DNA from 4 places in the Bacillus infantis NRRL B-14911 genome. Region 3 is predicted to be linked to each of the others. Evidence: a T-box and tRNA genes for the amino acid it is inferred to sense, from the RefSeq annotation. Region 3 holds a T-box; the other regions hold tRNA genes.
The links. The T-box of region 3 lies ahead of asnS (asparagine--tRNA ligase). A T-box ahead of a tRNA ligase gene usually reads a tRNA of that ligase, here a tRNA-Asn.
Positions count from the first base shown of each region.

Region 1: it encodes a tRNA-Asn, which carries the amino acid that the T-box ahead of asnS (asparagine--tRNA ligase) is inferred to sense. The anticodon was not compared.
Region 2: it encodes a tRNA-Asn, which carries the amino acid that the T-box ahead of asnS (asparagine--tRNA ligase) is inferred to sense. The anticodon was not compared.
Region 4: it encodes a tRNA-Asn, which carries the amino acid that the T-box ahead of asnS (asparagine--tRNA ligase) is inferred to sense. The anticodon was not compared.

Region 1 is NC_022524.1:3,775,145-3,782,348, reverse strand. It holds rRNA gene N288_RS19120 (23S ribosomal RNA) at 1-1,238, shown strand, start outside; rRNA gene rrf (5S ribosomal RNA) at 1,358-1,474, shown strand; tRNA gene N288_RS19110 (tRNA-Val) at 1,483-1,558, shown strand; tRNA gene N288_RS19105 (tRNA-Thr) at 1,564-1,639, shown strand; tRNA gene N288_RS19100 (tRNA-Lys) at 1,649-1,724, shown strand; tRNA gene N288_RS19095 (tRNA-Leu) at 1,748-1,832, shown strand; tRNA gene N288_RS19090 (tRNA-Gly) at 1,842-1,916, shown strand; tRNA gene N288_RS19085 (tRNA-Leu) at 1,923-2,011, shown strand; tRNA gene N288_RS19080 (tRNA-Arg) at 2,031-2,107, shown strand; tRNA gene N288_RS19075 (tRNA-Pro) at 2,224-2,300, shown strand; tRNA gene N288_RS19070 (tRNA-Ala) at 2,316-2,391, shown strand; tRNA gene N288_RS19065 (tRNA-Met) at 2,419-2,495, shown strand; tRNA gene N288_RS19060 (tRNA-Ile) at 2,502-2,578, shown strand; tRNA gene N288_RS19055 (tRNA-Ser) at 2,593-2,685, shown strand; tRNA gene N288_RS19050 (tRNA-Met) at 2,712-2,785, shown strand; tRNA gene N288_RS19045 (tRNA-Asp) at 2,790-2,865, shown strand; tRNA gene N288_RS19040 (tRNA-Phe) at 3,030-3,105, shown strand; tRNA gene N288_RS19035 (tRNA-His) at 3,138-3,213, shown strand; tRNA gene N288_RS19030 (tRNA-Gly) at 3,221-3,294, shown strand; tRNA gene N288_RS19025 (tRNA-Ile) at 3,299-3,375, shown strand; tRNA gene N288_RS19020 (tRNA-Asn) at 3,377-3,451, shown strand; tRNA gene N288_RS19015 (tRNA-Ser) at 3,458-3,548, shown strand; tRNA gene N288_RS19010 (tRNA-Glu) at 3,552-3,623, shown strand; gene N288_RS19005 (hypothetical protein) at 3,698-3,895, opposite strand; gene glgB (1,4-alpha-glucan branching protein GlgB) at 4,087-6,033, shown strand; gene N288_RS18995 (glucose-1-phosphate adenylyltransferase) at 5,975-7,120, shown strand; gene N288_RS18990 (GlgC family sugar phosphate nucleotidyltransferase) at 7,146-7,204, shown strand, end outside.
Region 2 is NC_022524.1:1,034,470-1,041,673, forward strand. It holds rRNA gene N288_RS05440 (16S ribosomal RNA) at 1-1,130, shown strand, start outside; rRNA gene N288_RS05445 (23S ribosomal RNA) at 1,422-4,366, shown strand; rRNA gene rrf (5S ribosomal RNA) at 4,484-4,600, shown strand; tRNA gene N288_RS05455 (tRNA-Asn) at 4,625-4,699, shown strand; tRNA gene N288_RS05460 (tRNA-Ser) at 4,705-4,797, shown strand; tRNA gene N288_RS05465 (tRNA-Glu) at 4,813-4,887, shown strand; tRNA gene N288_RS05470 (tRNA-Val) at 4,892-4,967, shown strand; tRNA gene N288_RS05475 (tRNA-Met) at 4,985-5,058, shown strand; tRNA gene N288_RS05480 (tRNA-Asp) at 5,205-5,280, shown strand; tRNA gene N288_RS05485 (tRNA-Phe) at 5,430-5,505, shown strand; tRNA gene N288_RS05490 (tRNA-Thr) at 5,516-5,591, shown strand; tRNA gene N288_RS05495 (tRNA-Tyr) at 5,601-5,685, shown strand; tRNA gene N288_RS05500 (tRNA-Trp) at 5,693-5,766, shown strand; tRNA gene N288_RS05505 (tRNA-His) at 5,778-5,853, shown strand; tRNA gene N288_RS05510 (tRNA-Gln) at 5,895-5,969, shown strand; tRNA gene N288_RS05515 (tRNA-Gly) at 5,973-6,047, shown strand; tRNA gene N288_RS05520 (tRNA-Cys) at 6,056-6,129, shown strand; tRNA gene N288_RS05525 (tRNA-Leu) at 6,175-6,256, shown strand; tRNA gene N288_RS05530 (tRNA-Gly) at 6,330-6,403, shown strand; gene N288_RS05535 (carbohydrate ABC transporter permease) at 6,638-7,204, shown strand, end outside.
Region 3 is NC_022524.1:801,191-808,394, forward strand. It holds gene N288_RS04230 (DUF4085 domain-containing protein) at 1-738, opposite strand, end outside; gene N288_RS24235 (hypothetical protein) at 791-1,222, opposite strand; T-box leader at 1,569-1,797, shown strand; gene asnS (asparagine--tRNA ligase) at 1,850-3,241, shown strand; gene N288_RS04245 (DMT family transporter) at 3,407-4,303, shown strand; gene N288_RS04250 (hypothetical protein) at 4,300-4,575, shown strand; gene N288_RS04255 (EAL domain-containing protein) at 4,799-5,527, shown strand; gene N288_RS04260 (GGDEF domain-containing protein) at 5,554-6,558, shown strand; gene N288_RS04265 (DUF1761 domain-containing protein) at 6,648-7,049, opposite strand; gene N288_RS04270 (AraC family transcriptional regulator) at 7,062-7,204, opposite strand, start outside.
Region 4 is NC_022524.1:170,228-177,431, reverse strand. It holds gene N288_RS01030 (CdaR family protein) at 1-876, opposite strand, end outside; gene cdaA (diadenylate cyclase CdaA) at 869-1,696, opposite strand; gene N288_RS01020 (anti-sigma factor family protein) at 1,924-2,562, opposite strand; gene sigW (RNA polymerase sigma factor SigW) at 2,632-3,195, opposite strand; gene N288_RS24465 (aspartyl-phosphate phosphatase Spo0E family protein) at 3,382-3,540, shown strand; gene rocF (arginase) at 3,577-4,473, opposite strand; tRNA gene N288_RS01005 (tRNA-Ala) at 4,784-4,859, opposite strand; tRNA gene N288_RS01000 (tRNA-Gly) at 4,866-4,940, opposite strand; tRNA gene N288_RS00995 (tRNA-Lys) at 4,993-5,065, opposite strand; tRNA gene N288_RS00990 (tRNA-Gln) at 5,072-5,146, opposite strand; tRNA gene N288_RS00985 (tRNA-Tyr) at 5,221-5,305, opposite strand; tRNA gene N288_RS00980 (tRNA-Thr) at 5,334-5,409, opposite strand; tRNA gene N288_RS00975 (tRNA-Val) at 5,415-5,490, opposite strand; tRNA gene N288_RS00970 (tRNA-Glu) at 5,494-5,568, opposite strand; tRNA gene N288_RS00965 (tRNA-Thr) at 5,602-5,674, opposite strand; tRNA gene N288_RS00960 (tRNA-Asn) at 5,706-5,780, opposite strand; rRNA gene rrf (5S ribosomal RNA) at 5,794-5,910, opposite strand; rRNA gene N288_RS00950 (23S ribosomal RNA) at 6,030-7,204, opposite strand, start outside.

The DNA.
Region 1 (7,204 bases), 1.9 Mb from region 3:
GCGAGAGAACTCTCGTTAAGGAACTCGGCAAAATGACCCCGTAACTTCGGGAGAAGGGGTGCTTTTTAGGGTGAATAGCCCGGAAAAGCCGCAGTGAATAGGCCCAGGCGACTGTTTAGCAAAAACACAGGTCTCTGCGAAGCCGCAAGGCGAAGTATAGGGGCTGACGCCTGCCCGGTGCTGGAAGGTTAAGAGGAGGGGTTAGCGCAAGCGAAGCTCTGAATCGAAGCCCCAGTAAACGGCGGCCGTAACTATAACGGTCCTAAGGTAGCGAAATTCCTTGTCGGGTAAGTTCCGACCCGCACGAAAGGCGTAACGATCTGGGCACTGTCTCAACGAGAGACTCGGTGAAATTATAGTACCTGTGAAGATGCAGGTTACCCGCGACAGGACGGAAAGACCCCGTGGAGCTTTACTGCAGCCTGATATTGAATTTTGGTACAGCTTGTACAGGATAGGTAGGAGCCTTTGAAGCCGGAGCGCCAGCTTCGGTGGAGGCATTGGTGGGATACTACCCTGGCTGTATTGAAATTCTAACCCGCGCCCCTGATCGGGGCGGGAGACAGTGTCAGGCGGGCAGTTTGACTGGGGCGGTCGCCTCCTAAAAAGTAACGGAGGCGCCCAAAGGTTCCCTCAGAATGGTTGGAAATCATTCGCAGAGTGTAAAGGCACAAGGGAGCTTGACTGCGAGACCTACAAGTCGAGCAGGGACGAAAGTCGGGCTTAGTGATCCGGTGGTTCCGCATGGAAGGGCCATCGCTCAACGGATAAAAGCTACCCCGGGGATAACAGGCTTATCTCCCCCAAGAGTCCACATCGACGGGGAGGTTTGGCACCTCGATGTCGGCTCATCGCATCCTGGGGCTGTAGTCGGTCCCAAGGGTTGGGCTGTTCGCCCATTAAAGCGGTACGCGAGCTGGGTTCAGAACGTCGTGAGACAGTTCGGTCCCTATCCGTCGTGGGCGCAGGAAATTTGAGAGGAGCTGTCCTTAGTACGAGAGGACCGGGATGGACGCACCGCTGGTGTACCAGTTGTCTTGCCAAAGGCATCGCTGGGTAGCTATGTGCGGAAGGGATAAGTGCTGAAAGCATCTAAGCATGAAGCCCCCCTCGAGATGAGATTTCCCATAGCGTCAAGCTAGTAAGATCCCTGAAAGATGATCAGGTTGATAGGTCTGAGGTGGAAGCGTGGTGACACGTGGAGCTGACAGATACTAATAGATCGAGGACTTAACCACATTTGATTGCTTTGTAATTCTTCTTCTGCATTATCTAGTTTTGAGGGAATAAAAATTTTAAAAAATCCCTTGCAAAACAAAAACAAGATGATATAATAATACTTGTCTTGAAAAAATAGTCTGGTGGCGATAGCGAGAAGGTCACACCCGTTCCCATACCGAACACGGAAGTTAAGCTTCTCAGCGCCGATGGTAGTTGGAGGTTCTCCTCCTGTGAGAGTAGGACGCTGCCGGGCTTTAATATGGAGGATTAGCTCAGCTGGGAGAGCATCTGCCTTACAAGCAGAGGGTCGGCGGTTCGATCCCGTCATCCTCCACCATAATTGCCGGTTTAGCTCAATTGGTAGAGCAACTGACTTGTAATCAGTAGGTTGGGGGTTCAAGTCCTCTAGCCGGCACCAGTTTCAAATGAGCCATTAGCTCAGTCGGTAGAGCATCTGACTTTTAATCAGAGGGTCGAAGGTTCGAGTCCTTCATGGCTCACCATTCAATCTCTAGTAATGAATTATGCGGGTGTGGCGGAATTGGCAGACGCACCAGACTTAGGATCTGGCGCCGCAAGGCGTGGGGGTTCGACTCCCTTCACCCGCACCAATTTTATATGCGGAAGTAGTTCAGTGGTAGAACATCACCTTGCCAAGGTGGGGGTCGCGGGTTCGAATCCCGTCTTCCGCTCCAGAGATTGCCGGGGTGGCGGAACTGGCAGACGCACAGGACTTAAAATCCTGCGGTAGGTGACTACCGTACCGGTTCGATTCCGGTCCTCGGCACCATTAATTTTATTTTAACTATGCGCCCGTAGCTCAATTGGATAGAGCGTCTGACTACGGATCAGAAGGTTATGGGTTCGACTCCTTTCGGGCGCGCCATACTATTTATGTAATGAAAGCCAGAATATAAGCCAACGAGTGAACACCTGACTGCTATTGCAGGATGATGTGAATAAGGAAGCACTGAAGAGATTCGACGCTTATCATTTACATGACGGGGAGTAGCTCAGCTTGGTAGAGCACTTGGTTTGGGACCAAGGGGTCGCAGGTTCGAATCCTGTCTTCCCGACCATTTTAAAATTAATATGGGGCCTTAGCTCAGCTGGGAGAGCGCCTGCTTTGCACGCAGGAGGTCAGCGGTTCGATCCCGCTAGGCTCCACCATATAACCTTATAAAAAATACTTGATTTGGCGGTGTAGCTCAGCTGGCTAGAGCGTACGGTTCATACCCGTGAGGTCGGGGGTTCGATCCCCTCCGCCGCTACCAAATTAAGGACCTTTAGCTCAGCTGGTTAGAGCAGACGGCTCATAACCGTCCGGTCGTAGGTTCGAGTCCTACAAGGTCCACCATTTACTTGAAATATGGAGGTATACCCAAGTCTGGCTGAAGGGATCGGTCTTGAAAACCGACAGGCGGGTAACACCGCGCGGGGGTTCGAATCCCTCTACCTCCTCCATTATATTTTTGAATGATTTTTATCGTCGCGGGGTGGAGCAGTCCGGTAGCTCGTCGGGCTCATAACCCGAAGGTCGCAGGTTCAAATCCTGCCCCCGCAATACTGGTCCCGTGGTGTAGCGGTTAACATGCCTGCCTGTCACGCAGGAGATCGCGGGTTCGATTCCCGTCGGGACCGCCATTTTCACTTGTACAATCCATATCCAGTATAGCTCAGCAGCTCAGTCGGTAGAGCAGTTTGATACCTTATCTGAAAAGCTTCTGCGGCAATCTGTAAGGAAGTCCGTGAGAATTGATGAACAAAGGACTTAAACCATACAAGGTTTAGGAAGTGAATTTTATTGTGGCTCAGTAGCTCAGTCGGTAGAGCAAAGGACTGAAAATCCTTGTGTCGGCGGTTCGATTCCGTCCTGAGCCACCATTTATTATTTTATCTAATAGCATTGAACAGTGGCGATTGTGGCGAAGTGGTTAACGCATCGGATTGTGGTTCCGACATTCGTGGGTTCGATTCCCATCAGTCGCCCCATAAAATTGCGGGTGTAGTTTAATGGTAAAACCTCAGCCTTCCAAGCTGATGTCGTGGGTTCGATTCCCATCACCCGCTCCAAAGTGGGCCTATAGCTCAGCTGGTTAGAGCGCACGCCTGATAAGCGTGAGGTCGATGGTTCGAGTCCATTTAGGCCCACCATTCCGCAGTAGCTCAGTGGTAGAGCATTCGGCTGTTAACCGAACGGTCGCAGGTTCGAGTCCTGCCTGCGGAGCCAATCTATGGGGAAGTACTCAAGTGGCTGAAGAGGCGCCCCTGCTAAGGGTGTAGGTCGGGCAACCGGCGCGAGGGTTCAAATCCCTCCTTCTCCGCCATAAGGCCCCTTGGTCAAGCGGTTAAGACACCGCCCTTTCACGGCGGTAACACGGGTTCGAATCCCGTAGGGGTCATACAAAAAAGCTGTCAGCATCATGCTGGCAGCTTTTTTGTATGCATTATTTTCTTTTAAGCATTTGCTTGATGCTTAATCTGGAAGCTCTTCATTGTTTTGCAGCCGGTTTCCCGGATTATTTAGATCTATATCCGAAACAACTCCTGTATAAGGCCCCCGGAACATATCTCCTGTCGCCAGGATTTTTCCATCTGCAGGACCGAACAGCGGCAGTTTTTCTTCAGCAGCCTCTCTCTCCCGCAGGAGAAATTCTTCTTCCTGATTTGCCATCTTCATTCCACCCTTCATAAAAACATATGCTTATTATAGGCAATTCCCGCTAGAACCATTTCTATTTTACAAAAATAATCGAATTATAAGAGAAAATATCGAAAAATTTAATTTATTTTTACAAGGTATTTTTACATTGAACACGAATATAAAAAAGAATGTCAATGAACTAAAATCTGTTGGAAAGAAGGATGGCTGTGAAAACGATGTTACCCACCGACTATCAGATGCATTTATTTCATGAAGGCACCCTTTTTGACAGCCACCGTCTTTTTGGTGCCCACGTAATATTTGAAGATGGCAAGACCCTAACCAGGTTCGCTGTATGGGCTCCTAACGCCAAGGAAGTCAGGGTTGTAGGGGACTTTAACAGCTGGAATGGGGATGATTTCAAATTACATAGAATGAATAATGAAGGGGTATGGCACATAGTAATTGAGAAGGATTTGGCAGGCTGCCTCTATAAGTATGAAATATTGACACAAGAAGGCACCAGGCTGCACAAAGCTGATCCATATGCCTTCTATTCAGAGAAAAGGCCAGGCACAGCTTCAGTTGTATGGCCGCTTGAAGGCTATAAATGGAATGACCAGTCATGGCTGAAAGGAAGGATGAAGAAAAATACCTTTGCAGAACCGGCAGTCATCTATGAAATGCATGCCGGAACGTGGAAACGGAATAATGGCAACAGTCTGCTGAATTACAGGGAGCTGGCGGATGAAATTGTGCCTTATGTCCTTGAACATGGTTTCACACATGTAGAATTGCTCCCTCTTGTCGAGCATCCGCTCGATGCCTCCTGGGGCTATCAGGGGACAGGGTATTTTTCTCCGACCAGCCGGTATGGGAAGCCGCAGGATTTCATGTATTTTGTCGATCAATGCCACCAGCATAACATCGGTGTCATCCTGGACTGGGTTCCCGGCCACTTTTGCAAAGATGCCCATGGACTCTATAAATTCGACGGAACCCATCTCTTTGAATATAAGAACGAGAAGGATAGGGAGAATTATGTATGGGGCACTTCAAACTTTGACCTGGGCCGAAATGAAGTGCAGAGCTTTTTAATCTCCAATGCATTATTCTGGCTGGAAACCTATCATATAGACGGGTTCAGAATGGATGCAGTTTCTAATATTATTTATTGGCCCAATTCCCATGAACAGCATCAGAATCCGTATGGAATTGAATTCCTCCGCAAGCTCAACAGCACTATCAGGCAATATGATCCCTCCATTTTTTTAGCAGCTGAAGATTCATCCAATCTCCCTCAGGTGACCTCTCCTGCCCATTATGGCGGCCTGGGCTTTCATTACAAATGGAATATGGGCTGGATGAATGACGTACTGGCATATATGGAAACCAGTCCAGAGGCGAGGTCTGGAAAGCATGGCAATATTACATTTTCACTCTTATACGCTTTCAAGGAAAACTTTATATTGCCTCTCTCCCATGATGAAGTTGTACATGGAAAGAAGTCTCTCCTCAATAAAATGCCTGGAGATTATTGGAGAAAGTTTGCCCAGTTCCGGCTGCTCCTGGGCTATATGATGGCACATCCAGGTAAGAAACTGCTGTTTATGGGCTTTGAAATCGCCCAATTTTCAGAATGGAAAGATTCAGAAGAGCTTGACTGGAATCTGCTGGATTATGAAATGCACCAGAAAGCAAACAGGTATACAAAGGATTTGATACGGCTTTACAGGAGGTCCAGGCCCCTATTTGAACTGGACCATGTCCAGGAAGGCTTTGAGTGGATTGATGCAGATAACCGGGAACAATCGATTTTCTCTTTCGTCCGCTTCAGTGCTGCCGAGGGTGAACACCTCATTGCAGTATGCAACTTTACAGCCGACCCGTATCGGAATTTCAGGATCGGAGTCCCGCATGCCGGAAGCTACAGGGAAATATTCAACAGCGATAAGGAAGAATATGGGGGATCCGGCTGGATCAACAAAAAAGTAGTCAAAACAGAAGAACTGGAATACCACGGCCGGCCTTATTCAATTCAAATGGCTATCCCGCCGTTTGGTATTACTATTCTGCGTCCTGTTAAACATAGAAAGGAGAGGAAAGGGAATGGCAAAGACAAAATGTGTGGCCATGCTGCTGGCAGGGGGAAAAGGATCAAGGCTTAACTCTCTGACTGAGAATCTTGCAAAGCCAGCTGTACCATTTGGAGGCAAATACAGGATCATTGATTTCACCTTGAGCAATTGCACAAATTCAGGGATTGATACAGTCGGGGTCCTGACCCAATATCAGCCTCTTGTACTTAATTCTTATATCGGCATAGGAAGCGCCTGGGATTTGGACAGAATGAACGGAGGGGTAACCGTTTTGCCGCCATATGCCGAATCTTCAGAGGTCAAGTGGTATACAGGCACGGCGAGCGCAATATTCCAAAATATAAACTATCTTAAACAGCATGAACCTGAGTATGTGCTCATCCTGTCAGGTGATCATATCTACAAAATGAATTATGACCTGATGCTTGATTATCACATTGAAAAGAACGCTGATGCTACCATTTCCGTCAAAGAAGTTCCCTGGGAGGAAGCCAGCCGCTTCGGAATCATGAATACGAACGATGATCTGAGCATTGCAGAGTTTGATGAGAAGCCGGAGAATCCGAGAAATAATATGGCTTCGATGGGAATTTATATATTTAAATGGGACGTACTTAAGGAGTATCTGGAACTGGACGATCTGGATAAGGACTCTTCACATGACTTCGGAAAGGATATTATTCCAAGGCTTCTGAATGACCGCAAAAGTCTCTATGCCTATCCTTTCAGCGGTTACTGGAAGGATGTGGGGACTGTGCAAAGTCTTTGGGAAGCCAATATGGACTTGCTGGATGACGATTGCCAGCTGGATCTGAATGACTATTCCTGGAGGATCTATTCTGTTAACCCCAACCATCCGCCGCAATATATCGCACCGATGGCGGAAGTGGATGAATCCATGATCAATGAAGGCTGTGTTATTGAGGGGGAAATTTATAAAACGGTCCTCTTTCAGGGAGTAGAGGTCAAAGCGGGTTCAATTATAAAAGAGTCGGTCATTATGCCGAATGCTGTCATCGGAAAAAATGTCTTTATTGAAAGAGCAATTGTTCCTTCTGATATGCACATACCGGACGGAACGGTTATCAGAGATGATGAAAATGAGGGTGAAATAATCCTTGTGACAGAGGAAATGATTAAGGAAATCCATTCATAGGAATATAAATCAGGAGGGGATATAGTTGAATAAGAGATTGCTGGGCGTTATAGATGCAACAACCTACCATGAAGGATTGGAAGA
Region 2 (7,204 bases), 230 kb from region 3:
AGGTTTTCGGATCGTAAAACTCTGTTGTCAGGGAAGAACAAGTGCCGGAGTAACTGCCGGCACCTTGACGGTACCTGACCAGAAAGCCACGGCTAACTACGTGCCAGCAGCCGCGGTAATACGTAGGTGGCAAGCGTTGTCCGGAATTATTGGGCGTAAAGCGCGCGCAGGCGGTCTCTTAAGTCTGATGTGAAAGCCCACGGCTCAACCGTGGAGGGTCATTGGAAACTGGGGGACTTGAGTGCAGAAGAGGAAAGTGGAATTCCACGTGTAGCGGTGAAATGCGTAGAGATGTGGAGGAACACCAGTGGCGAAGGCGACTTTCTGGTCTGTAACTGACGCTGAGGCGCGAAAGCGTGGGGAGCAAACAGGATTAGATACCCTGGTAGTCCACGCCGTAAACGATGAGTGCTAAGTGTTAGAGGGTTTCCGCCCTTTAGTGCTGCAGCAAACGCATTAAGCACTCCGCCTGGGGAGTACGGCCGCAAGGCTGAAACTCAAAGGAATTGACGGGGGCCCGCACAAGCGGTGGAGCATGTGGTTTAATTCGAAGCAACGCGAAGAACCTTACCAGGTCTTGACATCTCCTGACAACCCTAGAGATAGGGCGTTCCCCTTCGGGGGACAGGATGACAGGTGGTGCATGGTTGTCGTCAGCTCGTGTCGTGAGATGTTGGGTTAAGTCCCGCAACGAGCGCAACCCTTGATCTTAGTTGCCAGCATTAGGTTGGGCACTCTAAGGTGACTGCCGGTGACAAACCGGAGGAAGGTGGGGATGACGTCAAATCATCATGCCCCTTATGACCTGGGCTACACACGTGCTACAATGGATGGTACAAAGGGCTGCAAGACCGCGAGGTTAAGCGAATCCCATAAAACCATTCTCAGTTCGGATTGCAGGCTGCAACTCGCCTGCATGAAGCTGGAATCGCTAGTAATCGCGGATCAGCATGCCGCGGTGAATACGTTCCCGGGCCTTGTACACACCGCCCGTCACACCACGAGAGTTTGTAACACCCGAAGTCGGTGGGGTAACCTTTTGGAGCCAGCCGCCTAAGGTGGGACAGATGATTGGGGTGAAGTCGTAACAAGGTAGCCGTATCGGAAGGTGCGGCTGGATCACCTCCTTTCTAAGGAATATATACAAGACGTGACGCTCTTTGTTCGTTCAGTTTTGAGAGTATAATCTCTCATTTTGTTCTTTGAAAACTAGATAATGTAATGAAGAAGACATTACCGAGTAATCGCCATTTTAGGTTTTCTCTCTTATAAATAAATAAGAGTTTAAAAACCGTGAGGGTGATGAGAAGCGAACAGGTCGAGGAATCGATTGAGGAAGCACCGGAGCGTATGTTTTGTATACGTGAGGATGCTGACGATTGAGATGACGAAGAGATGTGAAGCTTATCATCGGCCGAACAGGTTAAGTTAGAAAGGGCGCACGGTGGATGCCTTGGCACTAGGAGCCGATGAAGGACGGTACTAACACCGATATGCTTCGGGGAGCTGTAAGTAAGCTTTGATCCGGAGATTTCCGAATGGGGAAACCCTCCATCCGTAATGGGATGGAACCCTTGCCTGAATACATAGGGCATTGGAGGCAGACCCGGGGAACTGAAACATCTAAGTACCCGGAGGAAGAGAAAGCAAACGCGATTCCCTGAGTAGCGGCGAGCGAAACGGGATTAGCCCAAACCAGGAGGCTTGCCTCCTGGGGTTGTAGGACACTCTACACGGAGTTACAAAGGAACGGAGTAAATGAACAGGCATGGAAAGGCCGGCCATAGAGGGTAACAGCCCCGTAGTTGAAACTTCGTTCCCTCCAGAGTGGATCCTGAGTACGGCGGGACACGTGAAATCCCGTCGGAAGCAGGGAGGACCATCTCCCAAGGCTAAATACTCCCTAGTGACCGATAGTGAACCAGTACCGTGAGGGAAAGGTGAAAAGCACCCCGGAAGGGGAGTGAAACAGATCCTGAAACCGTGTGCCTACAAGTAGTCAAAGCCCTATGACCTTCAGGTCAGGGTAATGGCGTGCCTTTTGTAGAATGAACCGGCGAGTTACGATTACATGCGAGGTTAAGTTGAACAGACGGAGCCGCAGCGAAAGCGAGTCTGAATAGGGCGAATGAGTATGTGGTCGTAGACCCGAAACCAGGTGATCTACCCATGTCCAGGGTGAAGTCCAGGTAACACTGGATGGAGGCCCGAACCCACGCACGTTGAAAAGTGCGGGGATGAGGTGTGGGTAGCGGAGAAATTCCAATCGAACTTGGAGATAGCTGGTTCTCTCCGAAATAGCTTTAGGGCTAGCCTCATGTTGTAAGAGTCTTGGAGGTAGAGCACTGTTTGGACTAGGGGCCCCCATCGGGTTACCGAATTCAGACAAACTCCGAATGCCAAAGACTTATCCATGGGAGTCAGACTGCGAGTGATAAGATCCGTAGTCAAAAGGGAAACAGCCCAGACCACCAGCTAAGGTCCCAAAGTATACGTTAAGTGGAAAAGGATGTGGAGTTGCTTAGACAACCAGGATGTTGGCTTAGAAGCAGCCACCATTTAAAGAGTGCGTAATAGCTCACTGGTCGAGTGACTCCGCGCCGAAAATGTACCGGGGCTAAACGTATCACCGAAGCTGTGGGTGGACACCATCAGGTGTCCGCGGTAGGAGAGCGTTCTAAGTGCATCGAAGTCAGACCGCAAGGACTGGTGGAGCGCTTAGAAGTGAGAATGCCGGTATGAGTAGCGAAAGATGGGTGAGAATCCCATCCACCGAATGCCTAAGGTTTCCTGAGGAAGGCTCGTCCGCTCAGGGTTAGTCGGGACCTAAGCCGAGGCCGAAAGGCGTAGGCGATGGACAACAGGTTGATATTCCTGTACCACCTCTTTACCGTTTGAGCAATGGGGGGACGCAGGAGGATAGGGTAAGCGCGCTGTTGGATATGCGCGTCCAAGCAGTTAGGCTGCAAACGAGGCAAATCCCGTTTGCATCAGGCTGAGCTGTGACGGCGAGGGAAATTTAGTACCGAAGTTCCTGATTCCACACTGCCAAGAAAAGCCTCTAGCGAGGGAAAAGGTGCCCGTACCGCAAACCGACACAGGTAGGCGAGGAGAGAATCCTAAGGTGAGCGAGAGAACTCTCGTTAAGGAACTCGGCAAAATGACCCCGTAACTTCGGGAGAAGGGGTGCTTTTTAGGGTGAATAGCCCGGAAAAGCCGCAGTGAATAGGCCCAGGCGACTGTTTAGCAAAAACACAGGTCTCTGCGAAGCCGCAAGGCGAAGTATAGGGGCTGACGCCTGCCCGGTGCTGGAAGGTTAAGAGGAGGGGTTAGCGCAAGCGAAGCTCTGAATCGAAGCCCCAGTAAACGGCGGCCGTAACTATAACGGTCCTAAGGTAGCGAAATTCCTTGTCGGGTAAGTTCCGACCCGCACGAAAGGCGTAACGATCTGGGCACTGTCTCAACGAGAGACTCGGTGAAATTATAGTACCTGTGAAGATGCAGGTTACCCGCGACAGGACGGAAAGACCCCGTGGAGCTTTACTGCAGCCTGATATTGAATTTTGGTACAGCTTGTACAGGATAGGTAGGAGCCTTTGAAGCCGGAGCGCCAGCTTCGGTGGAGGCATTGGTGGGATACTACCCTGGCTGTATTGAAATTCTAACCCGCGCCCCTGATCGGGGCGGGAGACAGTGTCAGGCGGGCAGTTTGACTGGGGCGGTCGCCTCCTAAAAAGTAACGGAGGCGCCCAAAGGTTCCCTCAGAATGGTTGGAAATCATTCGCAGAGTGTAAAGGCACAAGGGAGCTTGACTGCGAGACCTACAAGTCGAGCAGGGACGAAAGTCGGGCTTAGTGATCCGGTGGTTCCGCATGGAAGGGCCATCGCTCAACGGATAAAAGCTACCCCGGGGATAACAGGCTTATCTCCCCCAAGAGTCCACATCGACGGGGAGGTTTGGCACCTCGATGTCGGCTCATCGCATCCTGGGGCTGTAGTCGGTCCCAAGGGTTGGGCTGTTCGCCCATTAAAGCGGTACGCGAGCTGGGTTCAGAACGTCGTGAGACAGTTCGGTCCCTATCCGTCGTGGGCGCAGGAAATTTGAGAGGAGCTGTCCTTAGTACGAGAGGACCGGGATGGACGCACCGCTGGTGTACCAGTTGTCTTGCCAAAGGCATCGCTGGGTAGCTATGTGCGGAAGGGATAAGTGCTGAAAGCATCTAAGCATGAAGCCCCCCTCGAGATGAGATTTCCCATAGCGTCAAGCTAGTAAGATCCCTGAAAGATGATCAGGTTGATAGGTCTGAGGTGGAAGCGTGGTGACACGTGGAGCTGACAGATACTAATAGATCGAGGACTTAACCACATTTGATTGCTTTGTAATTCTTCTTCTGCATTATCTAGTTTTGAGGGAATAAAATTTAAAAATTCTCTTGCAAAATAATAAAAAGACGGTATAATAATACTTGTCTTGAAAAAATAGTCTGGTGGCGATAGCGAGAAGGTCACACCCGTTCCCATACCGAACACGGAAGTTAAGCTTCTCAGCGCCGATGGTAGTTGGAGGTTCTCCTCCTGTGAGAGTAGGACGCTGCCGGGCGAAAGTATTCTAATATACTATCATTCCGCAGTAGCTCAGTGGTAGAGCATTCGGCTGTTAACCGAACGGTCGTAGGTTCGAATCCTACCTGCGGAGCCAATTATGGAGAGCTGTCCGAGTGGCCGAAGGAGCACGATTGGAAATCGTGTAGGCGGTTTATAGCTGTCTCAAGGGTTCAAATCCCTTGCTCTCCGCCATTTAAATTATATAATGGCCCCTTGGTCAAGCGGTTAAGACACCGCCCTTTCACGGCGGTAACACGGGTTCGAATCCCGTAGGGGTCACCATTTCGGAGGATTAGCTCAGCTGGGAGAGCATCTGCCTTACAAGCAGAGGGTCGGCGGTTCGATCCCGTCATCCTCCACCATTATAACTTTTTATTGTCGCGGGGTGGAGCAGTCCGGTAGCTCGTCGGGCTCATAACCCGAAGGTCGCAGGTTCAAATCCTGCCCCCGCAATCTGGTCCTGTGGTGTAGCGACGAGCGACACTGCAATGAATATGCTGCGAGTTGCCTCAACGGATTTGCTTCCTTGAGTCATCTGGAAGAGGAAGAGTCAGTCCTGCAGGCTTCTCGGGCATAATCAAGACCCAAATTTATAAAATGGTCCCGTGGTGTAGCGGTTAACATGCCTGCCTGTCACGCAGGAGATCGCGGGTTCGATTCCCGTCGGGACCGCCATTTAAATTTAATTAGGCTCAGTAGCTCAGTCGGTAGAGCAGATTGCTACCTTCATTGAACAGCTCCTGCGGCAATCTGTGAGGAAGTTCGTAAGAACTGACGAACAAAGGACTTAAAGTATAAAAGGTTTTGGATGAAAATTTTATTATGGCTCAGTAGCTCAGTCGGTAGAGCAAAGGACTGAAAATCCTTGTGTCGGCGGTTCGATTCCGTCCTGAGCCACCATTGTTTGTAAGCCGGTTTAGCTCAATTGGTAGAGCAACTGACTTGTAATCAGTAGGTTGGGGGTTCAAGTCCTCTAGCCGGCACCACCTTAACGTGGAGGGGTAGCGAAGTGGCTAAACGCGGCGGACTGTAAATCCGCTCCCTCAGGGTTCGGCGGTTCGAATCCGTCCCCCTCCACCATTCATACAGGGGTATAGTTTAAAGGTAGAACAGAGGTCTCCAAAACCTCCAGTGTGGGTTCGATTCCTACTACCCCTGCCAATTTTATTATGGCGATTGTGGCGAAGTGGTTAACGCATCGGATTGTGGTTCCGACATTCGTGGGTTCGATTCCCATCAGTCGCCCCATTTTTTAATCACAATATTGCATTCTATGCATATCATATTATTGGGCTATAGCCAAGCGGTAAGGCAACGGACTTTGACTCCGTCATGCGTTGGTTCGAATCCAGCTAGCCCAGCCATTTGCGGAAGTAGTTCAGTGGTAGAACATCACCTTGCCAAGGTGGGGGTCGCGGGTTCGAATCCCGTCTTCCGCTCCAAACGTTCTGGCGGCATAGCCAAGAGGTAAGGCAGAGGTCTGCAAAACCTTTATCACCGGTTCGATTCCGGTTGCCGCCTCCATTCCAATTACAGGAAATGGAGAATGAACGATAAATTAAATGATATGCCGGTGTGGCGGAATTGGCAGACGCGCACGACTCAAAATCGTGTTCCTTCTGGAGTGCCGGTTCGACCCCGGCCACCGGTATCATTTTCTTTTTATACAGGGTTTCCTGTTTTTATTTTTGAAAAGGCATCGACAAATTTCAGCAATTTTCGATGCGGGTGTAGTTTAATGGTAAAACCTCAGCCTTCCAAGCTGATGTCGTGGGTTCGATTCCCATCACCCGCTCCATACATAATTTCATCAACGCAGTGTTTCGTTTTCAGAAAACGAAGCATTGCGTTTTTTCTTTGTCTTGATCCCGATAAGGCATGACCCGTGGGTTACGGTAAGATGTCAGCCAGTCTTTCTTCTCTATGAAGAAGTCAAAATTTTCCCCCTCTTTTGGTCAATTATGTTGCCCCTTTTTATTTGATAGCCTCCTATAATAAAAGAAAGCGATTACAAAAGGCGGTGAGAGTAAAATTGGATGCAAAAACAGAGTTGGCTCCCATAAAGGCGGACGCTGTAACAAAGAGAACAAGCAAAAGAAAAGCACGTCTTCGAAGTATATTAATTTATGCGGCTTTTACCGGACCGGCCATTTTATTCTTTGTCCTTATTCAGGTGATACCATTCCTTATGGGTTTATATTATTCCTTTACCTCATGGAATGGTGTAAGCTCAGCTGTCGAATGGGTCGGGCTGCAAAACTATATCAAAATTTTCAAGGATGATCCGAACTTTTTCCAATCTTTCTTGTTTACAACCAAGTTCATGCTGGCCTCAGTAGTTATCAGCAATTTAATTGGATTTGGACTTGCCCTGCTACTTAACGCGGCCTTGAAGACACGGAATATTCTCAGAACCGTCTTCTTTATACCGAATGTAATTGGAGGACTGCTGCTTGGGTTCATCTGGCAGTTTATCTTTGTCAAAGCGTTTGCTTCCATCGGAAATTTGACTGGCCTGGCGTTTTTCAAGCTTGCCTGGCTGGGGGATGAGACTACAGCATTTTGGGGAATTGTCATTGTGTTTGCATGGCAGGTGAGC
Region 3 (7,204 bases):
CTGCGGCAGCTGTGCGATATATTCCCCAAGCAGCATATCTTCTAATTTTCCTTCATCTTTTAATCTTGTATAAAGCACCGGCCTATAAAAATACTGCACAGTCAAATCCTTCATATAAATGGTCCACTGGGCATCCGGGCATTCAAACAGAACACGGAAGGCAAAGCCCGCAGCCGTTTTCTGCAGCTCATAGTATATCAGCCATTGGCCGGTCTGCAGCTGCTCAGCGGCTTCTTCTTCAGTGATATCATGGAAAGTAATGTGAATATAAGGCTTGGTGGAAAAACCGCTCTCTGTATTGATATAAAGATGAAGATTGCCATTCTCCCGCTCAATCCGCTCTATGATGGCATCATGGAGGCTATCTGTGAAAACTTCCTGGACAGCAGGTGATAAATGGGCAGCAGCCTGTGTTGTCTGCTCGTATGCGGCATCCAAAACCTGTTCAAACTCCCTGTCACTATTACGCATCCATTGAATATATTCCTCCCGGACCGATTTTGGCAGGGAAGGCTGATTGAGCGTTCCATTTTCAAGATAAGGAACAAAGCGGCTCGGGAGCACAGTCAGCAGCTCAGCTTTTATATCCTCCAGTTCCTCTTTCAGGCGGGCAGGGAGATCTTCTCCTTCTTCCTTGGCTTCTCTCAAGGTGCTTTCCCAGTCAGAGTCTGTCTCAGGAATGGAGAGGAGGTTATGCTTTAAGAATGCTTCTTTTGCTTGAGTTGTTAGATTCCACATTGGGGCACCTCAAATCATTGGTAAAGTAGTATATTGTACATCTCCATTAAATCTAGTAAACAACCCCAAATTGCCGCGATGCGCAGCCATGGCATGTATCATTGTCAAACCGATGCTCCTTGGCAACCTTTTCACCGCAAAACTGACACTTTCGATATTGCCTTTTTCTGGTGTTAATAGTCTTAAGCAGCAGTTCAAGCATCACGTCCTGCTGCTCTTCTCTGTTCAAGGATTGAACTTCCTTCCAGGATAAAGAATGTTTTGTATAAATGCCAGGCACCGGAGCCGGAATAGGTCCATTCCATTGTACAGCTTCATATCCAAAGTCCAGACCAGCATCGGTAAAACGGATATAAACCTCTGGTTCATCGGCAAATCCATCAAGCTTAAAATAAGCGGCATGATTACCAGTAAAGCTGTTAATTGAGTATTGATCATTAAGGGATTCAATCCAGGTGAAGGCCTTCATTTTTAAAGATTTCAATGTGAGCATCCTTTTGGCTTTTTCTATTATTATAGCATTCTGGAAATTTATGTGCCCCTGCTCATTCATGCCATTACCGCGAGTAAGGGAGCCAAGGGGACAGACCCCTGGCCCAAAACGGAGCCAAGGACAGAGCCAAGGGGACAGACCCCCTGGCCCAAAACGGAGCCAAGGGACCTGACCCCCTGGCCCACCAACCAACCCAAGAAACCCGCTCCTCAAGCTGTTTATCCCCTCAAACTTTCGGCAATAATGCTTAATGAAGAGATTAATCTGCCCTGCAGCCAATATCCCAGTTGAAACTATCCCGCTCTTCGATTAATATATATGGTGTTGAACTAAACAAACGAAATCGATGATGAGGAAGAGTAGCTGGTGCTGTAATCTAAAGCGAGTCAGGGGTGGTGTGAGCCTGATGAGGATGCATGAGCGAAGAACACCTCTGAGTTCTAACCGAAAAGGCTCACTGAGTAGGCTTAGACGTGTCCGGGACGTTATCTGCCGGAATTGATAAGCTGGCCGCATTTTGCGGCAATGTGGGTGGTACCGCGGAAGCAAAGCCTTTCGTCCCTTTTAGGGGGACGTAGGCTTTTTTTTATGAACATTATTTTTTTAGGAGGATCAATCATGATTAAAGCAACTGTTAAAGAGCTGTACAGAGATCCTGAAGCCCATTTGAATGAGAAGGTGCGTATAACCGGCTGGGTCCGTACGTCCCGCGATTCAAAGACTTTCGGCTTCCTTGAAGTCAATGACGGCACTTTTCTTAAAAATGTCCAGGTCGTTTACGGTGACGAGCTGCCGAATTTTAAAGACATCACAAAAGCGGCCATCAGCTCTACTGTTTCTATAGAAGGTTCCATCGTTCTGACGCCTGACATGAAGCAGCCATTTGAAATGAAAGCTGAACAGATTACGATTGAGGGTAAATCAAATTCAGACTATCCGCTGCAAAAGAAGAAGCACTCTTTTGAATACCTGAGGACGATTGCCCATCTGCGTCCGCGCACGAATACGTATTCAGCTGTTTTCCGGATCAGGTCTCTGGCTTCTTATGCCATCCATAACTTCTTCCAGGAAAAAGGCTTTATTTACGCTCAAACTCCAGTCATCACAGGCAGTGATACGGAGGGTGCCGGCGAGATGTTCCGTGTGACAACGATGGACATGAATAATGTTCCTAAAACGGATGAAGGCGACGTGGATTTCAGCAAGGACTTCTTCAATGGAGAAGCCAATCTGACCGTCAGCGGGCAGCTATCAGCAGAAGCATTCGCTCTTGCTTTCCAGAAGGTGTATACATTCGGGCCGACTTTCCGTGCAGAAAACTCTAACACAACCCGCCATGCGGCTGAGTTCTGGATGGTTGAACCGGAAGTGGCATTCGCTGAGCTGCCGGATATCCTTGACCTGGCAGAAGCGATGATTAAGCATGTCATTCAGTATGTGCTGAACGAAGCTCCTGAGGAAATTACATTCTTCAACAGCTTTATCGATAAAACTCTTATCGAAAGGCTGAACACAGCGCTGAATACTGACTATGCACGCGTGACTTACACGGATGCAATCGAGCAGCTTAAAGAGTCAGGCGAGAAGTTCGAATATCAGCCTGAATGGGGTGCAGACCTGCAGACAGAGCATGAGCGCTACCTGAGTGAAGTCATTTATAAGCGTCCTGTCTTTGTCACAGACTATCCAAAAGATATCAAGGCTTTCTATATGAGAGCGAATGATGATGGCAAAACCGTTGCCGCTGCAGACCTGCTTGTTCCTGAAATCGGCGAGCTGATCGGCGGAAGCCAGCGTGAGGAGAGGGAAGAGCTCCTTAAAGAAAGAATCACTGAGATGGGCATGGACCTGAAGGACTACTGGTGGTATCTTGAGCTCCGCAAGTATGGAGAAACCAAGCACTCCGGCTACGGAATCGGCTTTGAGCGCCTGATCATGTACCTCACAGGCATGAAGAACATCCGTGATGTTATCCCATTCCCGCGTACTCCGGGGAATGCTGAATTTTAATTTACCTCTAAATCATTTTAAAAAGCCTGTCTGCTATTCCTTTAGCGGACAGGCTTTTTCATTTGGGATTCCAGTAAGCCGGCAGCAGAAATCCAGAACCATTTTAGAGAACCGAAATACAATGGAAGCATTGAGAGCCTAAATGCGGGAAGGGGAAGTGACAGCATGGGGGTTATTTTAGCCGTTTTCTGTGCCATAGCTTATTCTTTCAACTATATATTCATCCAGCTTGGGATGAGAAAATCCCCGCAGGATAATGGCAGTTTCCTGTCTCTGTTCATTTGTGTACTGACCGTGACGGGGATATACGGATCGATGTTTCTTTTTGGGGAAAAAGAGATGGCGCCTGTTAGCTGGATTGGTGTCTTTTTTTATATGCTGGCAGGATTTTGTACGGTATTTTTAGGCAGGACTCTTCTGTTTGCCGGTATTCGAAAAATAGGCTCCTCCAGGGCGGCCGCACTGAAAAATGCTGCCCCGGTATTCACCATTATCATGGCCGTTCTTTTACTAGGAGAAACCATTTCTCTTCTTGCCGGGACTGGAATCCTCGTCATCCTGACCTCCCTCTTTCTGCAGGAACGATTTGACTTCCGCTCAGCAGAAGACCATGCGGAACGAGAGGATAAATCGGGGTTCATGCTGGCGATTGCTGCGGCCATCTGCTTTGGCATTGGCCAGGGGCTGAGAAAATTAGGAATTCTGTATGATTCTGATGCAGTCTTAGGATCATTGATTGGCTCCGTATTCGCCCTGCTCGTGTTTATTTTGATGGAAATTGGCAGAAAGCAGCTGAAGCTGACATTGGCATGGAACTTTAAAAATATCAATCTCTATTTTGTGGCAGCCGGCATTGTGACAGGGTTTGCCCAAGTCTCTTTTTTCGTGTCCCTTCTTTATACTCATGTATCGTATGTCAGTACCATAGCGGCTATTGAGCCGATCATTACGATTTTCCTGGCCAGGATGCTGTTGGCCTCTGAAGAAAGATTCCACTGGAGGCTGATTGCAACAGCCTGTGCTGTCTTTTTGGGGACGGTGATTATTATTATTGGGCAGTGAAAGCCAGAACGGATGCCAGTGCAGGTTGGGGCATTCTCCAGCTTGATCAGGAAAGGCTGACAAAAAGGGAGAATGGGATAATAACAGAGTGGAAGGATCAAGAAATCCCATACATACTTGAAGCAAGAGCTTTTATTCATGCGATTAAGACAGGGTACGCCTCCGGGATTAAAACGGACTATTTGGATGCCTGCCGAACCCAGGGAATTGCAGCGGCAGCTGTGGAGTCAGCCCGTACCGGCGGCCTAGTAAAAATTATGGACGACTTTTAGCTTTGGAAAAAACGCAGTTATGAACAGGCTTTCCTTGATCAGTGGGAAGCGCAATGATGGGGGGAGCTCATAGGGGCTTTCCCTTTTTTTATCTTTGGCTGCCATGTAGGAAGCTTGTCAAATTCTTATATACCTAGAAAGATTTTTACAAGAACCTTACACGAATTTAACAGAGAAGTAGTACATTTGGATTATCGACTTTATGTTTAGGAAGGTATTTTTGATGACAACTATGCTGTTTGAATCTAAAGAAGATCAAAACTTCCATATGTTCAATTTCTGCCATGCGTTTCAGCCTATATTCAGTTTGGCAGAGCATTGTATTGCAGGTTATGAAGGACTGATCAGAAGCTTTGAGATCCAAAATCCCGAAGTGCTGTTTGCAATGGCCAAACAGAACGGAAAGCTGTATGAGCTGGATGTTTTTTCGATTGCCCGGAGCATCAGCACATTTGAATATCAAGCTGCAGCTGCTGCATCTTTCCGTTTATCTGTGAATATTTTCCCATCTACAATGCTGGAACCGGCTTTTTTATGGAAAATCGATGATATAATGAAGAAAGCATTGCTGAAGCCGGAACAGATTACGTTTGAGTTGAATGAAGCTGAATCGGTTGTTTCTTTAAACAGGCTGAAGGATATTGTCCAATATTTGAAGTCTCTTGGCTTCAGGATCGCACTTGACGATCTTGGAAAAGGACAGTCTTCCTTGCGGATTGCTCTGGAGCTTGAGCCGGATATCGTCAAGCTTGACCGTTATTTTTGTGAAAACCTGGCTGAGTCTGTGAAAAAGCAAAAGTTCCTTGATTGGATTGCTGCCTATTTTATCAGCGAAGGCGTGGCCGTTACGCTTGAAGGGATTGAAACTGCGGAGCAATTAATGATTGCCAGGCAGGCAGGCATTCAATTGGGACAAGGATATTACCTTGGAAGGCCCAGCACTCATCTATAACTTTGTACTGAAATGAAGGTGTCGTTATGCAAGCGACGATTGGAGAAATCGCCGAGAGAGTCATGTTTGTTGCTCCTTCGACAAAATGTGAATATGTTTATTCCATTTTTAAGGAAACGCCGGAAATTGAAGGGGTCGTTGTCTGTATGGACAGCCGGCCGGTCGGGCTGGTGTCGAAAACGAAATTTTATCAAAAGTTGTCCACTCAGTACGGCTTTGACCTGTTCATGAAGCGGAAAGTTGAGCTGGTCATGATCCCGGAGCCTCTTGTTATCGACCATTCTGTCCCAATTACGGAAGCCAGTGCCCTTGCTATGGACCGGACACAGGAGCAGCTGTATGATTACGTAATTGTAACGAAAGAAGACCTGCTGATTGGTACAGTGAGCATCCGGAATCTCCTGATGAAGCTGGCGGAGGAACAGATCAGCATAGCAAGATATTCAAATCCGCTGACAGGGCTCCCGGGCAATTTCGAGATTAAAAATGCCCTTAAGAAGGCAATGTCCTCGGATCAATATACCGTGCTTTATATTGACATCAACTCATTTAAAACCTTCAATGATACATTTGGATTCAAAACTGGCGATGAGGTCATCCAGGCAACAGCAGCAATAATGAAAGATGTGATTGCTGCAAGTCCCATGAGCAGCCATTCCTTTATCGGGCACATTGGAGGGGATGATTTTATTGCGGTTTTCCCTCATCATAACTATCAAAACATCTGCTCGGCGATTCTCGAAAGATTTGATGATTATGCCCGTTCATTTTACTCGGAAGAAGAGCTTAAGGAAGGGTGCATCCAGGCAGTAAACCGGATGGGAATCCCGGACAGTGTCCCGATCCTTGGTCTATCCATTGCTGTTGTCCTCAACACGAATACTGACTTTCAAACGATTGAAGAATTGAGCAGAGAAGCCGCCCGGCTTAAGAAACACTGCAAATCTTTCCGCAAAAGTGTTTATCTTACTTTGGAAGATGAAAAATGCTGCCAGGCCTTAGAGGAGTACACGAGCGGGTCATTGGTCTAATGAGGAAACATCACACAGCTCTCTTCTCGCTGCATAAAAAGGTGCCTGCCCTTGTAATAGAATACTGGACAGGCACCTTTCTTCAATACTTATAAAAATAACCCCACAACCATCCCCACCATAGTAAATGCAATTATATGGTCTCCAACAGCAATAACCAATGATTTCTTTGTGACAAGTCCGAATAAAGCATTTTTTACATAAACGATGGAGATCAATAATCCGGCGGAAAATCCCAGCACTGCGCCATCCAGCAGGCTGTCAGAGCCGGTCGCCTGAAGGACGGCAGCCATTAAATATGAAATCATGAATGCAATAATAACTGAGTAGATATATTTGAATGGGCCCTGGCTTTGTTTATTGATGATTTCATGATTGCTTGTATACTTTTTCGATAAGGCGATTGAATAATAGATTCCTCCGTAAAGGATGTATACCATTCCTCCGGCAATTACCGGAAGGAGGGAGATGCTGCTCCAATCAATTGACATAAGATTGCTCCTTTATTTGGGTTCGATGGCCAGGCATATTGCCCTGATTTTACACTCTACTGACAGCGACCCTTTGAGCGGCTTTACATCAACCAATTCCACGGGATTATCCAGATACCTGTATCCGCTTCTCGGCAGCCAGAAGCTGTACAGTT
Region 4 (7,204 bases), 630 kb from region 3:
CTGAACACCATCTTTGGTGATCTTGCCCAGGTCAATCTCAACCCTAACTCTTTCCGTCTGGCCGAGCGCTTCTTCGCTTCCGGTGATTCTCGCCTCAGCTGTATCCAGATCAATACTGTTAAGCGTCACACCCGAAGGCAGTGAACCTTTCCGGACGACATCGATCGGCACGGTCTTAGCGAGGCTTTTCACAGACACGGTAACCTCTACCGTCTCTGGATCGACAGCTACATTCAGCTTATTCATATCCCTGTCGAGCACCCTGATGCTTGCAGCTCCTGTGACAGATTCCTCTATCGGACCTTTGACATCGAGAGCTGCCTTCACATAGCTGATGCGGTCGACTACGTCCTTGGCACCCGTTATTTTAACAGTTTCAGGCTTAACAGATGGTGCTCCGGATGTGAATCCGTCTCCAAGCAGGGACTGGTTGAATTCAGGCTCTACCTTGAACTCCTTCGTTACTTTCTCCTGGATAGAGACTGTAGCATATAACGGATCGACTGTTACATCGAGGCGATCCGAAATGTCCCTTACAAGGATCCGGACCTGCTTTTCGCCAACTTCAGCATCAGATAAATTTACATATACTTCAAAGTCCCGCTGCGTCTTGGCGATCTGGACATGGCTTTTCGGCCCTGACACCCTCACATCTACAGTATCCGGAACTCCGGTGACGACAAGATTATCGGTATCATAATAGGATTTGACCGGGACATCTTCAATAAGCTCAGTGTCCTGATCCCCGGGAACATTAACCTCGCCCGATTTGTCGGATCCATCATAGACAGCATCAAAAAGGAGCAAAGCCAGAACAAGGGCCACAGCTTTCATGAACCACCTGTTGTCCACCAGCTTATCAATCAGCTTATCCATTTTTCTTCCCCCTCCAATTCCAGCGGGCTGAAGAAGACTGTTTCGCCTTCTGGCTGACAATCAATTCATTGGATAGGAGCTCCTTGAATGCCTCAGAGCTCAGGCTTCTATGAAGCTCACCGTTTTTAGTCAGTGAGACGCTTCCCGTTTCTTCAGATACAACGATGGTAAGGCTGTCTGTGACCTCACTGATTCCCAGGGCGGCCCTGTGCCTTGTGCCAAGTTCCTTAGAAATGAACGGACTCTCAGACAGCGGCAGATAGCAGGCTGCAGCTTCCACACAGTTCCTCTGGATAATGACCGCCCCGTCATGAAGAGGTGTATTCGGGATGAAAATATTGATCAGGAGCTCTGATGATATTTTTGAATTCAGCTGAATGCCTGTTTCTATATAATCGCCCATCCCTGTTTCTCGCTCAATCGAAATCAGGGCGCCAATCCGGCGTTTAGCCATATAATCAACGGCCTTTGTAATGGAATCCACCATCTTTTCCTGTTCATTTTCTTCCTGGGAGCTGCTTCTCGAAAAGAATCTTCCCCTCCCCAGCTGCTCAAGCGCCCTCCGGAGCTCAGGCTGGAAGATGATGATAATGGCCAGGACCCCCCATAGCAGAACCTGTTCCATCATCCAGCCAAGTGTCTGCAGCTGGAATTTATCGCTGATCACCTTGACGATCAGAATGACAAAAATCCCTTTCAAGAGCTGTACGGCCTTGGTGCCCCTCACAATCATGATCAGTTTGTAGATGACGTACCAAACAAGGAGAATGTCAACAATATTAGCCAGGTATTTCAAAATTGAGAAATCTGCAAACGACATTATCCCTTCCTCCAAATATATTTTTCCAAAAAGCATAAGCTTTGTTTTCAATGTATGTAACTCACATATTATATCATAAATACTCTGAAAACCAATGATATGGACATGGGATATATTGCAAAGCTCTTGGCGTGCCTTCTCATTCATCTAAAAGAAAATCCCTGCCAAATGAATATCGGCTCAGCCGGATATTTCTAGTTTGACAGGGATTTGCTCTCTCTATTCAATCAGCCTGCTGCAGGCTCTTTTTCTTTCTCATCGAACACATTCACAAGATCTTTGCCAAGGCTCTTGATATGATACCAGAGCCACTCAAACACTTCATTCACTTCCTTGATATCACCAGTCACCTGGCCTGCAGAAGCCATATACTGCTCTCCATTGATGACGGTCACATCGCCATCGACCTGGCCTTCGATTTTTATCTTGCCATTGCGGACAATCACATCACCCTTGATTACTTCACCTTCCGGTACGATGACCGTGTCATTCTGGACGATCAGGTTCGGCTGTTTGGAGACCGAAAAATTATGGTCCTTATTCCAGGTGGAGACGACACTTCCCATCATAAGGATGAGGAACAGGGAAGCAGCAGTAAGCAGGGGATGATGCCTGAACCAACGCTGGAAGCCCACCTGCTTCTTTTCTTTTGGAAGCTTCGCCATCACACCAGCTGTGAAGCCTGACGGAGCTTGTATATGTGAAGTGCTTTGCACTAGTGCAATAGCTCTCTTTAATTCATGAAAATAAGAGCGGCATTCGTCGCAGCTGCTCAAATGCTCCCTTAATTGCTGTTCATGCTCGGCTGAGATCTCTTCATCTAGATACTCGTGCATATACTCGACAATCTCTGCTGGACATTTCAAAGTTCTCACCCTCTTAAAATGATAAGCTGAATTCATTTTTGCAAAAGAAGATGGCATAGCCATTCATCTCTACACATGACGCAGCTGCTTTCTTAAAGCTTCCCTGCCCCTGTGTATGCGGGTCTTAACCGTCCCGAGCGGCAGGTCCATAATCTCGCTTATTTCGTTGAGAGAAAGCTCCTCGATATATTTCAGCACAATTACTGACCTGTATTTTTCAGGAAGCTTGGAAATTTCGTTTTGAATGGTTTCCTGAAGCTCCAGGCTCTCTACATCTTCCTCGGGCAGTCTGGTATCCGCTGCAATCTGCGAATACATCGTCAATCCGTCCGTCCCGGCAACCTCCGCATCCAGAAAATAGTCGGGCTTTTTCTTCCTGATCCGGTCAATGCATAAATTGGTTGCGATTCTGTACAGCCAGGTGGAAAACTTCAGGTCGATATTAAAGCTTTGAATATTAACATATGCGCGCAGGAAAGCCTCCTGTGCAATATCCTCCGCCTCATGGCGGTTGCCGAGCATACGGAAACAAAGCTGGAACACCTTGTCTTTATAAATTTCCACAATTTCCCCAAAAGCATTCTGGTCGCCTTTTAATACCTGTTTGATCCTTTTCTTTACGATTGCTTCCATTTCTATTTACCTCCGCTCTAATGCGGCTATACGATATTACGGATCGATAGCGGAAAAGGTTTCGTTTTTTATATAAAATTTCTCAATAACTATTATTTTAACAAAAATTTACTTCTTCATGTTTAAAAAGTTTTAAATGGGGTATAAAGGGACTAATTAAGCTGAGGAAAAGGCAGGTTTTTTTGAATGGGCATTCAAGAACTGTTGCAGGATATTGAAAAGTGCCGCAAGGAAATGGTCCAACTGGCTTCCCGTACCTCTTTGTCCAGCCATCATGTAATTGAAGCCAGTACAAGGCTGGATTCATTGCTGAACAAATACAATCATCTGGTCAAAAAACGGTAACTTGAAAAATCAAGTTACCGTTTTTTGTTTCTTTCTTTAAAGGAGCTTTTCGCCGAAAAGCGATCCCATCAGCGCAACGGCTACAGATGCCGTCTTATTCTTGTCATCGAGGATCGGATTGACCTCCACGAACTCAGCGGAAGTGATCAGCTCCGCTTCTGCAAGCATTTCCATCGCCAGGTGGCTTTCACGGTAGCTGATGCCTCCTATGACTGGAGTCCCCACGCCTGGTGCATCGTTGGGATCCAGCCCGTCCAGATCCAATGATAAATGAACCCCATCAGTCCGGTCCCTCAGATACTCAATTGCTTCTTCCATCACTCTTGCCATCCCGAGCCTGTCAATCTCATGCATTGTATATACTTTGATGCCCTTCTCCTTCACAAGCTCTTTCTCACCCTCATCCAGGGCCCTTGCTCCGATGATGACGATGTTCTCAGGCTTTACCTTCGGTGAGTAGCCCCCAATCCCGGTCAGAAGCGGATGGCCGATGCCCAGCGAAGCTGCCAGCGGCATGCCATGGATATTCCCGGAAGGCGATGTTTCTGCTGTATTCAGATCTCCATGGGCATCATACCAGATGACGCCGAGGTTTTTATAGTGCCGCGACACACCTGCAAGCGTCCCGATGGCAATGCTGTGGTCCCCGCCTAACACAAGAGGGAATGAACCGCCCTTGATTACTTCATCAACCTTTTCTGCCAGCTGGCCGGTCTTATCTGCAATAAGCTCAAGATTCCTCAGATTGGTATCTGGATCTATCTCCACCTCCGGGCGTCCAATCGCTATATCACCCAGATCATGAATGTGCTCAAATAAAGATTTCAGACGTTCATTTACACCGGCATAGCGGATAGCACTTGGCCCCATATCAACACCTCGCCTCATTTGCCCAAGATCCATCGGCATCCCGATAATCGATAGTTTCTTCATCTCTCTATGTTCCTCCTTCACCCCTGTTCTGCTTTCATTTTAACCGCTTTCAAAGCAATGACTCAACTCGACAAAATCATGCATATATATGCGTACTTTTCTGAAAAATCAAAAGGATAAAAAGATAGAGGTAAATTCCTGGGGAATCGGCAGCATGAATTATAACGAAAATGGCATGATCACCCGCGGATAACACAAGCTGCTACAGATTTAGATTCGATGTTCATGTACAGCTGTTAGAAGTTATAACATTTTTAAACATAAAAAAACCTTAAACCCGGCAGAGTTTAAGGTAAGATGTATGTAGTAATGGTGGAGCCTAGCGGGATCGAACCGCTGACCTCCTGCGTGCAAAGCAGGCGCTCTCCCAGCTGAGCTAAGGCCCCGTATATTGGAGCGGAAGACGGGATTCGAACCCGCGACCCCCACCTTGGCAAGGTGATGTTCTACCACTGAACTACTTCCGCATTCATTAAGACAAACCTTAGGGTATAAAACCTAAGGCCTGCCCTGCTATGATGAGCCATGAAGGACTCGAACCTTCGACCCTCTGATTAAAAGTCAGATGCTCTACCGACTGAGCTAATGGCTCAAAAAATGGCTGGGCTAGCTGGATTCGAACCAACGCATGACGGAGTCAAAGTCCGTTGCCTTACCGCTTGGCTATAGCCCATTGATCAATGACCTGCCGGTCAAAATAAAAAGGACATTTATAAGATTGTCCAAATCTGCAGTTTTTATTCAAAATGGTGGAGGGGGACGGATTCGAACCGCCGAACCCGGAGGGAGCGGATTTACAGTCCGCCGCGTTTAGCCACTTCGCTACCCCTCCACATTCCATTACAGATAAGTAAAGGAAATGGTGCCGGCTAGAGGACTTGAACCCCCAACCTACTGATTACAAGTCAGTTGCTCTACCAATTGAGCTAAACCGGCAAATATGGTGGAGGATGACGGGATCGAACCGCCGACCCTCTGCTTGTAAGGCAGATGCTCTCCCAGCTGAGCTAATCCTCCAAATGGTGACCCCTACGGGATTCGAACCCGTGTTACCGCCGTGAAAGGGCGGTGTCTTAACCGCTTGACCAAGGGGCCTTGCTATTAATTTAAGAAATTATGATCTCTATAAGCTTCCAACCGGGCTCGAACCGGTGACCTCTTCCTTACCATGGAAGCACTCTACCTACTGAGCTATGGAAGCATTAGCCCAATACCTTAAGCGGTATTAAGGATGGCTCCGCAGGCAGGACTCGAACCTGCGACCGTTCGGTTAACAGCCGAATGCTCTACCACTGAGCTACTGCGGAATGTTTTTGTTTCGCCCGGCAGCGTCCTACTCTCACAGGGGGAGAGCCCCCAACTACCATCGGCGCTGAGAAGCTTAACTTCCGTGTTCGGTATGGGAACGGGTGTGACCTTCTCGCTATCGCCACCAGACTATTTTTCAAGACAAGTATTATTATATCATCTTGTTTTTGTTTTGCAAGGGATTTTTTTAAAAATTTCATTCCCTCAAAACTAGATAATGCAGAAGAAGAATTACAAAGCAATCAAATGTGGTTAAGTCCTCGATCTATTAGTATCTGTCAGCTCCACGTGTCACCACGCTTCCACCTCAGACCTATCAACCTGATCATCTTTCAGGGATCTTACTAGCTTGACGCTATGGGAAATCTCATCTCGAGGGGGGCTTCATGCTTAGATGCTTTCAGCACTTATCCCTTCCGCACATAGCTACCCAGCGATGCCTTTGGCAAGACAACTGGTACACCAGCGGTGCGTCCATCCCGGTCCTCTCGTACTAAGGACAGCTCCTCTCAAATTTCCTGCGCCCACGACGGATAGGGACCGAACTGTCTCACGACGTTCTGAACCCAGCTCGCGTACCGCTTTAATGGGCGAACAGCCCAACCCTTGGGACCGACTACAGCCCCAGGATGCGATGAGCCGACATCGAGGTGCCAAACCTCCCCGTCGATGTGGACTCTTGGGGGAGATAAGCCTGTTATCCCCGGGGTAGCTTTTATCCGTTGAGCGATGGCCCTTCCATGCGGAACCACCGGATCACTAAGCCCGACTTTCGTCCCTGCTCGACTTGTAGGTCTCGCAGTCAAGCTCCCTTGTGCCTTTACACTCTGCGAATGATTTCCAACCATTCTGAGGGAACCTTTGGGCGCCTCCGTTACTTTTTAGGAGGCGACCGCCCCAGTCAAACTGCCCGCCTGACACTGTCTCCCGCCCCGATCAGGGGCGCGGGTTAGAATTTCAATACAGCCAGGGTAGTATCCCACCAATGCCTCCACCGAAGCTGGCGCTCCGGCTTCAAAGGCTCCTACCTATCCTGTACAAGCTGTACCAAAATTCAATATCAGGCTGCAGTAAAGCTCCACGGGGTCTTTCCGTCCTGTCGCGGGTAACCTGCATCTTCACAGGTACTATAATTTCACCGAGTCTCTCGTTGAGACAGTGCCCAGATCGTTACGCCTTTCGTGCGGGTCGGAACTTACCCGACAAGGAATTTCGCTACCTTAGGACCGTTATAGTTACGGCCGCCGTTTACTGGGGCTTCGATTCAGAGCTTCGCTTGCGCTAACCCCTCCTCTTAACCTTCCAGCACCGGGCAGGCGTCAGCCCCTATACTTCGCCTTGCGGCTTCGCAGAGACCTGTGTTTTTGCTAAACAGTCGCCTGGGCCTATTCACTGCGGCTTTTCCGGGCTATTCACCCTAAAA